One region of the Buttiauxella cochleicola genome, then DNA from elsewhere that is predicted to be linked to it. Evidence: predicted binding sites of a transcription regulator. Region 1 holds the regulator's gene; the other holds the start of a gene.

Region 1 (4,582 bases):
CAGCGCAGCGGCTTTACCCGTGGCTTGCGGGAAAGGCAACAGTGCGGAAGCAACCACGATTGGGTAAATCGCACCGTTGGCAATCGCCATTACACAGAACGGAATCAGCAATAACGTGAGTGTGGCGTGGCCGCTTACCGCAACCGCCCAGGTGCCGAAAATGCTCAACGTATATAACGCCAGCAACCACGGCAGCATTTGCTTGCCTTGCCATTTTTGCAGTGCGCTACGGCAGCCGTAACCACCAATCAGGAAGGCGATAGTTTGTGGCACATAGCTCAGGCCAATCGCCGCCGGGCTGTAGCCCATATCATTCAGAATGAACGGGGAACCGGTCAGCCAGGCAAAGAAGCTTGCGGAGCAGGCCGCATAAATCAACACGTTGCCGCTATACACGCGATTACGCAGCAACGACATAAAGCTGACTTTGTTGTCTTCTGTTTGCGGGTGATGCTGGGTACGTGGTTTCAGGCGCAGAGTTGGTATCATCAGCACCAGCGTGATGGCAAATAGTGTGGCGAAAATCGCCTGCCAGTCAAAGTGGGTCAAAATCCAACTACCCAACAGTGGAGCCAGTGCTGGAGATAGACCAACCAGCGGCATAATCGTTGCAAAAATGCGATTTGCACGGTTTGCCGGGTAGTAATCGGTCACCAGTGCCTGCCAGCTTACCGCGGCAGAACAAACACCAACGGCCTGAACGAAGCGCAGCACCAGCAGAGCAGTAGCACTTTCTACCCACAACATTCCAATACAACCGACGGCGAACAGACTTAGACCTGCCAGCAAAACTGGTTTACGTCCGAAATGGTCTGACAGCGGCCCCCACATTAACTGGGCAAACGCAAAGCCCGCAAGGAACAGGCTCAGGCTCGCACTGACGGCGGAGGCATCGGTCTGTAAATCTTGCTGAATGGCAGCGAAAGCAGGCAGATACATGTCTGTGGCAAGGAAGCCCAGAACACTTAATCCAGCCAGCCAGATAAGAAATCCTTTTGATGGTTGCATAATTTTCTCTTGTTTTATCTTGCAGGTTGATCGCTGCAAGAGTGTACGGAGTGCAAATAGGCTTGTGAAACGCTAATATTTGTAGGTTGCGTTCAAAAAATTTGTGAGCAGAGAAATGTGGTCAGAATATTCGCTGGAAGTGATAGATGCGGTAGCGCGCAATGGCAGCTTCAGTGGTGCAGCACAAGAGTTGCACCGCGTTCCGTCAGCTATCAGCTATACGGTACGGCAACTGGAAGATTGGTTAGCGGTTCCGTTATTCGAACGTCGCCATCGTGATGTTGAATTAACCCCCGCTGGCGTCTTTTTCCTGAAAGAAGGCCGTTCTGTTATCAAAAAAATGATGACGACACGGCAGCAGTGTCAACAGATCGCAAATGGATGGCGCGGGCACCTGGCGATTGCAGTCGATAACATCGTTAAACCTGAACGAACACGTCAGTTAGTGTTGGATTTTTATCGTCATTTTCCGGATATCGAACTGCGTATCTTCCAGGAAGTGTTTAACGGCGTGTGGGATGCGCTGGCTGATGGGCGAGTTGAAGTCGCGATTGGTGCGACACAAGCTATTCCCGTCGGGGGGCGTTATGCGTTCCGCGATATGGGGACGTTGAGTTGGCGCTGTGTGGTGTCATCAAATCACCCGCTGGCACAGCAGGGCGGAACCTTAAGTGATGATGATCTACGGGCCTGGCCGTCGTTAGTACTGGAAGATACTTCCCGCTCGCTACCGAAGCGCATTACCTGGCTTTTGGATAATCAGCGTCGAGTTGTGGTTCCAGACTGGGAATCTGGCTCTGATTGTCTTAGCGCGGGTTTATGTATTGGTATGGTGCCGCTGCATATAGCAAAGCCGTGGTTAGCTTCGGGGCAGTGGAGTGAGCTGACGCTCGATAACCCATTCCCGGACGCGGCATGTTGCCTGACATGGCGGCAAAATGATGCTTCGCCAGCTTTGGCCTGGTTGTTGGAGTATTTGGGGGATAGTGAGACGATGAATCAGGAGTGGTTGCAGGAGCCTGCTTAGGCAGGCTCCATTGACTGTTTTTAGCGACGATAATCGCGGAATGGACCATCTGCCACTGAACGGCGTTCAATTAAGCGTGGATGTACTTCAATCGACTGCGACTCTTCGCGTTTATTGACGATTCTATCCAGCAGCATATTGAATGCTGTTTCACCCAGTGAATCCTTCGGCTGATGAATGGTGGTCAATGCCGGTGAGAAGTAACGCGCGTTACGCACGTTGTCGTAGCCGATAATGGAAATATCTTGCGGCACGCGTAAACCCATTTCATCAGCAGCACAAATTGCGCCCATCGCCATAATGTCACCGCCGCAGAATATCGCGGTAGGGCGATGGGACTGCCCAATTATCTGCTGCATGGCGCGGTAGCCTGACTCAGGTTCAAAGTCACCCTGCACAATCCAGTTCTCAGGAATAGCGATACCAGCCTCTTCCAGCGCTTTCATAAAACCAGCATGGCGGCCGCCACCGGTATTACGTTCCATTTGACCGGGAATTGCACCAATTTCGCGGTGACCACGCTCAATCAAATAACGGCCAGCCAGATAGCCACCGTGGAAGGCATTATCGACAACGGAGTCGGTGAAATCCGCGCGGGCTTCGCCCCAGTCCATCACAACCATTGGGATGTGACGATACTCTTCAAGCATAGTCAGTAATGATTCCGGGTATTCAGAACACATCACCAACAGCCCATCGACGCGTTTTTGCGCCATCATGGATAAATAGGCGCGCTGTTTTTCGAAATTATTGTGCGCATTACCCAAAATCAGGGTGTAGCCTTTTTCAAAGCAGCTATTTTCGACAGCTTCGATTATCTCGGCAAAATAGGGTGCTTCGCTAGAAGTGGCTAGCAAACCAATCGTTTTGGTGTGATTAACTTTCAAGCTACGTGCGACGGCGCTAGGCGAATAATGCAATTGTTTAATTGCTGCCCAGACCGCATTGCGTGTTTCTTCCGCCACAAAACGGGTCTTGTTAATCACATGTGATACGGTTGTAGTGGAAACGTTTGCGAGCTTCGCTACGTCCTTGATTGTCGCCATTAAATTTCACTCCGGGCCATATCGTAAACCCCTGATAACCAATGTGTTAAACGTTTGCGTACGCTAACTCCTGAGGCAACGTTAAGGTTGCAGGTATGCCGGGATTGCGACATAAAACGGGAGGAGGGCGTTGAATAGATGGTACGCAACAAATTAGCGTGGGATTTTGGCCTATCCTGGAGAAAAGTGAAAGAGGGAAAAGCGATATCAGGTTAAAACCAGGGGGATTTTTATGTCTGATTGTGGGAAAATCAATCCGACACACCGATTGTAGGGTAATAAAAGGAGTTTGCTAATGAGTACCGATCTGAAATTTTCAATCATGACCACGGTTGTTGTTTTGGCTCTGATTGTGTGTGGCGCGTTAACCGCCGTACTGCATTGATACATCGCTCTGATTAAAATGGGCCGCAATCGCGGCCCATATCTTTTTGGTTTTATGCTGCCAGATTCTTAGCAACAAACTCCCAGTTCACCAACGCCCAGAAATGCTCAAGATAGCCAGCACGAGCATTGCGGTAGTCGATGTAGTACGCATGTTCCCACACATCCACAGTCAATAACGGTGTTGCCGCTGTTGTTAATGGGGTACCCGCGTTTGAGGTAGAGACAATCGCCAGAGCGCCATCTTCTTGTTTGACAAGCCAGGTCCAGCCAGCGCCAAAGTTTTTAATAGCCGCATCAGTGAACTGCTGTTTAAACTCAGCAAAGCTCCCAAACGACTTATTAATGGCTTCCAGAAGCTCCCCAGTTGGTTCACCGCCTGCATTTGGTGCCAGGCAATTCCAATAGAAGGTGTGGTTCCAAACCTGAGCTGCGTTGTTAAACACGCCACCTTCGGAAGTACGAACGATCTCTTCGAGAGTTTTACCTTCAAACGCGGTGCCCTTAACCAGATTGTTCAGGTTAGTGACATAGGTTTGATGGTGTTTACCGTAATGGTATTCCAGAGTTTCGGCGGAGATATGCGGTGCTAAAGCATCTTTTGCATATGGTAGTGCAGGTAGTTCGAACGACATTGCTGACTCCTTATTACCCTTCATACTTCGAGCCGCATCTTTGTTGGCTGCGATGCAACTCGAATTAATTTGGGTATCTATTGTTAAACATCACTTTTAGTGCGGGTTTAGGGTAACAAATTGAAAGGATAAGCAAAAGAGGGAACTCACCTGCCCAGGGAAGGGCAGGTGCAGGTTTTCTAATAAGAGCGTTTAACGAATGGTTTTAGGGGTCATAACGCGTTTGGCACCGACATAGTGGCGCTGCCAGTAGTCTTCGCTCAATGAGGTGATCTGGATATCCTGCCCGGTACGCGGTGACTGAATAAATTTACCGTTGCCCACGTACACGCCAACATGGTCAGCGGTGCCTCGACCTTGGGTGCGGAAGAAGACCAAATCGCCAGTTTCCAATTCCCCACGATCTACAGATGAGGCATCACGCAGGTGATACATCTCATTAGCGGTACGAGGAATACGGAACTTCACTAAATCTTTGTATG
Region 2 (4,582 bases), on a different contig from region 1:
AAGACTTTCTCACCGCTGATTTCCTGCAACGCATCCCATAAAGTCTGAGCGCGTAACACCAGCGGGACATATTTTTCCCCTTCGCCATAAGCGTGGCGCATCAGGCGAGTATCACCATGATGGCTACCTTGCTGGTGGGGAGGGTGGTTGCTGTCGATCATAAGCACGTTTAAGCCGGAGTGAGTGGCATAGCATCCGGCGGCTGCGCCAACGGAACCACTACCGACGATGATAAGGTCATAATGCATGATGCTTTTCTCTTCTCTCTGGCAAAAAGTATATAGCAGGTTAATTAATTCTCGACCGACTGGCAATTGAGCGAAACCTGAATAATAAAAAAGGCACCTCTACGGTGCCTTGCGTTATTTGAGCAGCATCGACAATCAATGCTTACGATAATCGTTTACCTGGTAATCACTAGATTCAATCTTAGCAATCCCGGCTTCTAAAATAGAAATAAATTGCCGGGCAACATCCGTGGTCAGCCATAAAGTTTGACCGATTTCAGTTTCGTCGTGCTTTTGCGTATTCGAGGTCAGGTAGTGCAGGCGAAGCATCAGCGCATCGTAGCTATCAACGGTGCTGATGTCCCATCCGATAAGGGGATGGGTCTGGATAACATCACTATTTTTTTCCATCATAACCCCTTTTATACGTGTGTTTGAGACAACGGTTCGTGAGGTTTAATGCTTGTTTAATGTGAAGCCAGTTAAGTATATCAATGATTAAGCTAATTCGACGGAGAAATAAATACCCTGCAACACTTTTTTTACAATAAAGCGCTTAATTGCACAATAAACCGGCATGATATTCTTTATTGAATCAGATGATTCTGGGTAACGTATAAGAAGGGAAATTATTTAAATGAGTAAATTTCATACAATTAAAAAAACCGGATGGCGACACCCGGTATAAAGATAACAACGAGGGAATTTTTACCTGAAATGAACGGCGAATTGATCTAAAGCCAGCCCATTCCCATTATGTTTTTTAATCCGCAGCAAACCAGTCGTCAGCGCTTTCCCAGGTCTCTTGCAATATTTCGCTAATGCGATCGCGGTCTTCTTTGGTAGCCCCTAAAACCGACAGGTTATTTGCAGCGGCATAACGTACCTGAACGTGGTTAACGTTTTCAGGATAGTGTTGAGTAATACGGCGTGAAAGTTCATTGGCAAGCGCATCAATAGCGCCTGGTGGCAGAGATGTAGTTTTGGCAATAGTGACTTCAATACGCATAACAGCCCCCTATATAATATACTGGATATTTATACAGTCATATTGCCAGTGATGCAACAGGGGGCGATAAAAATTATGCTTTAACTGACCAGGCTACTTTCTCACCGGCCAGGAATGGCACGATGCTGTCATCGGATGTTTCGATGGTTTCTGGCATTTCAACCGGCGTGCGAACCAGTTCGATAGTCTCTTCGTTAACAGGTAAACCGTAGAAACGCGGGCCATTGAGGGATGTGAACGCTTCGAAGTGCTGCATTGCATTCATCTCTTCAAATACCGTCGCGTAAGCACCCAAAGCCGAAGGGGCGTTAAAGCAGCCAGCACAACCACAACTTGCTTCTTTACGATGACGTGCGTGTGGTGCGGAGTCAGTCCCCAGGAACACACGGTCGCATCCGCTTGCTACCAGCGCGCGTAACGCTTCCTGATGCACGCTGCGTTTTAAAATAGGCAGGCAATACAGATGAGGGCGAACGCCGCCAACCAGCATGTGGTTGCGGTTAAACATCAGGTGTTGCGGGGTAATAGTTGCACCTAACAGGGAATTGCCTTCCTTCACATACTGTGCGGCGTCTTTGGTGGTGATATGTTCAAATACCACTTTTAGTTCCGGCAGTTGCTTACGCAGCGGTTCCATCACAGTTTCGATAAAGCGTGCTTCACGGTCAAAAATATCAATGTCAGCGTGAGTTACTTCACCGTGAATCAGCAGCGGCATACCGATTTTCTGCATGCGCTCAAGTACTGGCAAAATCGCAGCAGTGCTGGTGACACCATGGCTTGAGTTAGTTGTCGCATTTGCCGGGTACAGTTTTGCCGCAGTAAACACACCTTCGTTAAACCCACGTTCAACTTCGTTCGGGTCCAGAGAGTCAGTCAGGTAGCAGGTCATTAAAGGCTCAAAACTATGCCCTTGCGGTACGGCGTCGAGAATACGCTGGCGATAAGCGATGGCAGCTTCAACCGTTGTCACTGGCGGCGCCAGGTTTGGCATCACAATCGCGCGACCATAAATTTCGCTGGTATAAGGCACAACCGTTTTTAGCATATCACCATCACGAAGGTGAACATGCCAGTCGTCTGGGCGGCGAATTTTTAATACCTGAGGTAATACGGTCATGAAAGTGCTCCGGCGTAGGAAGGAAATAACGATGATTTATGCCGGGCACAAAGGATAAGCGCAAACGTTTAGCTTTGCACCATTTTCGTTGAGATTTTCTTGGGGAGGATGTGCCTCCCCTGTGTTTGAGGGCTTACTCGGTGAACGGGATAATGATTTCGCCTGGCTTGACCTCAATCCCTTTGGCATATTTCTTCGCCAGTTTTTCGCCTGCACTGTTATCTTCACTCAACACGTAAGCTGGCTGTTGGTTGAAGTAATTGCGTAGCGACTGATTGAGATAGGGAATCAGTGTCTGGACAATCGTCTGCATTTTCTCAGGCTCGACGGTTGCCTCTACCACTTCCATTTCTTGCAAATAGATAGCACCTTGCTCTTTATTAAAGGTTGGCAGGGCTTTGAGTTTAAGTTTGATATTAGCTTTTTGATTGCCGAACAAAGATGTCATATCCAGTTTGGCATCACCAGTCAGGGTGATTTTGTTTGGTTCTTCTCGGCCAATCGCACTGGCTAAATTAGTTAAGACAATGTGGGCATCGGCAACGCCTGGCAGGCCAATGTCTTTAGAGAAATTATTCCGTTTATGCAGCGCCTGGTTGATTTCCTGTTCGCTGACGGTGTATTGCGTTAGCTGGTTACAACCCACCACTAATCCGCTGAGCATCAAGGCTGCGGCTAATACTATTTTTTTCATGGATATCCTTAACATGCTGCATCGGTCACAGATCCTGACATAAAGCATCATGATGTACCAGTGCCGGGCGTGCTACAGGAAAAGGCTTAATTTTTTATTAGACACAATGAGTTTCTTAATCATGAGATAAAGGCGGGTTAACTTACCCGCCTTAGAACCATTAACAATCTTTAAATAGCGTGGGATGACAGCAGGTTAATTTGAGTCTGTTTGGCCATATTATCGCGGTATGCCGCAACACGACTCGGCCACTCAATTCCGGCAACCAGCGTCAGGTTACGCAGCAGCGGGAAGAGGTGGATATCGTCATCGGACAACTCACCGTTGACGGCATTGGGCTGCACGATAAGTTTATCGAGCTTGCGTAAGTCGTCGCTGATTTTTTTGGTCAGACCCGGTGAATGCGTCAGATGGTCGGCAAAAGAACCGATCATTGCCTCTTTTTTCTGTGTGAAGTAAGCACGGGCAGCAGGCGTGGCAAACTCATCAAAAGGCGCTTTCGCAATACGCGGCAATAACAGGTGTTGGACATAGCTATTGACGTGACGCAACCAGTCACTGATGGCCGAATTAGCAGCGCCGGTCAAAAGTGGTTCACCATCAAGTTTGTCGACGTAGTGCACGATATCCATGCTTTCAGGCAGGTAGCGACTGTCATCTTTTTGCAGGATTGGCGCCATTTTCTTGCCAATCATTTTCGTCGGGGTTACTTCATCGTCGTTTAGCAAGACGACCAGCTCAACGGGGATATTCTTTAAGCCAAAAATCATGCGTGCTTTAAGGCAGAAAGGGCAGTGATCGTAAATATAAAGCTTCACGTTACTCCTCCATATCAATCGTCAGGAAAAATCCGTCAATTTTTGAGTATGGAGGAGAATACCAGGGGCTGCAAACTAGCTGCCGGGCTCAAGCATAGAGGGGTCTATCGGTTTCGGGCTAAATTGCCACCATAATGCGATAAGCGTGATGAAACCTATAATCCCTAACATCAGCCACGGAAGTTCCGGCTGGTTGATGCTTTTCCCGGCATCAAATAACCAACCGCCACCGGCGTAACCAAATGCGCCGCCAATCGCCAGACCCAGTCGGCTAAAGCCCATGTAACTGCCGCGAGCGCGGGAATCGGCAAGTGATGCGCCCAGCGTTTCACGGGCAGGTTCCGCAATGATTGAACCAACATAAAACACGCAAATTAGAGTGAACAGTTGTTGGAGGTTGTTAGCCAATCCCATCGGTAACATGGCGAGGGACATCAGGAATAAACCCGCCATCAGGCGCTGCTCGAGACGGAAGCGTTTTTCGCTCCAGCGCGCAATCGGGTAGAGCAGCGTTAAGGATAGTGCCGCTTCAATGGCATACATCCACTTCACGGCGGCAGGCGTACCGGCAATTTCGTTCACCATAATCGGCAGCATTAACATCACCTGCACCGCCAGCATGTAATATCCGGCCAGCGTTAACACATAAGTGATGAAACGTTTGTCACGCAGCACGCGCCCCATGCCTTCAAGCATTGGCGTGCGAATGGTAGA

Evidence for each region. The regulator PurR, encoded in region 1, represses purine synthesis genes. The targets are predictions, from matches to a motif close to CANGCAAACGTTTGCNTG.
Region 2: pyrC (dihydroorotase) is a predicted target of PurR. The motif match lies at 2,414-2,431, and genes of this name have one in related genera.

Annotation. Positions count from the first base shown of each region.
Region 1 covers NZ_JAJSOU010000001.1:179,815-184,396, forward strand. The annotation lists gene punC (purine nucleoside transporter PunC) at 1-1,008, opposite strand, end outside; gene punR (DNA-binding transcriptional activator PunR) at 1,124-2,035, shown strand; gene purR (HTH-type transcriptional repressor PurR) at 2,056-3,081, opposite strand; gene cydH (cytochrome bd-I oxidase subunit CydH) at 3,377-3,466, shown strand; gene sodB (superoxide dismutase [Fe]) at 3,519-4,100, opposite strand; gene LVQ79_RS00810 (C40 family peptidase) at 4,293-4,582, opposite strand, start outside.
Region 2 covers NZ_JAJSOU010000010.1:151,993-156,574, reverse strand. The annotation lists gene solA (N-methyl-L-tryptophan oxidase) at 1-248, opposite strand, end outside; gene bssS (biofilm formation regulator BssS) at 384-638, opposite strand; gene dinI (DNA damage-inducible protein I) at 991-1,236, opposite strand; gene pyrC (dihydroorotase) at 1,310-2,356, opposite strand; gene LVQ79_RS14945 (lipoprotein) at 2,490-3,050, opposite strand; gene grxB (glutaredoxin 2) at 3,221-3,868, opposite strand; gene mdtH (multidrug efflux MFS transporter MdtH) at 3,944-4,582, opposite strand, start outside.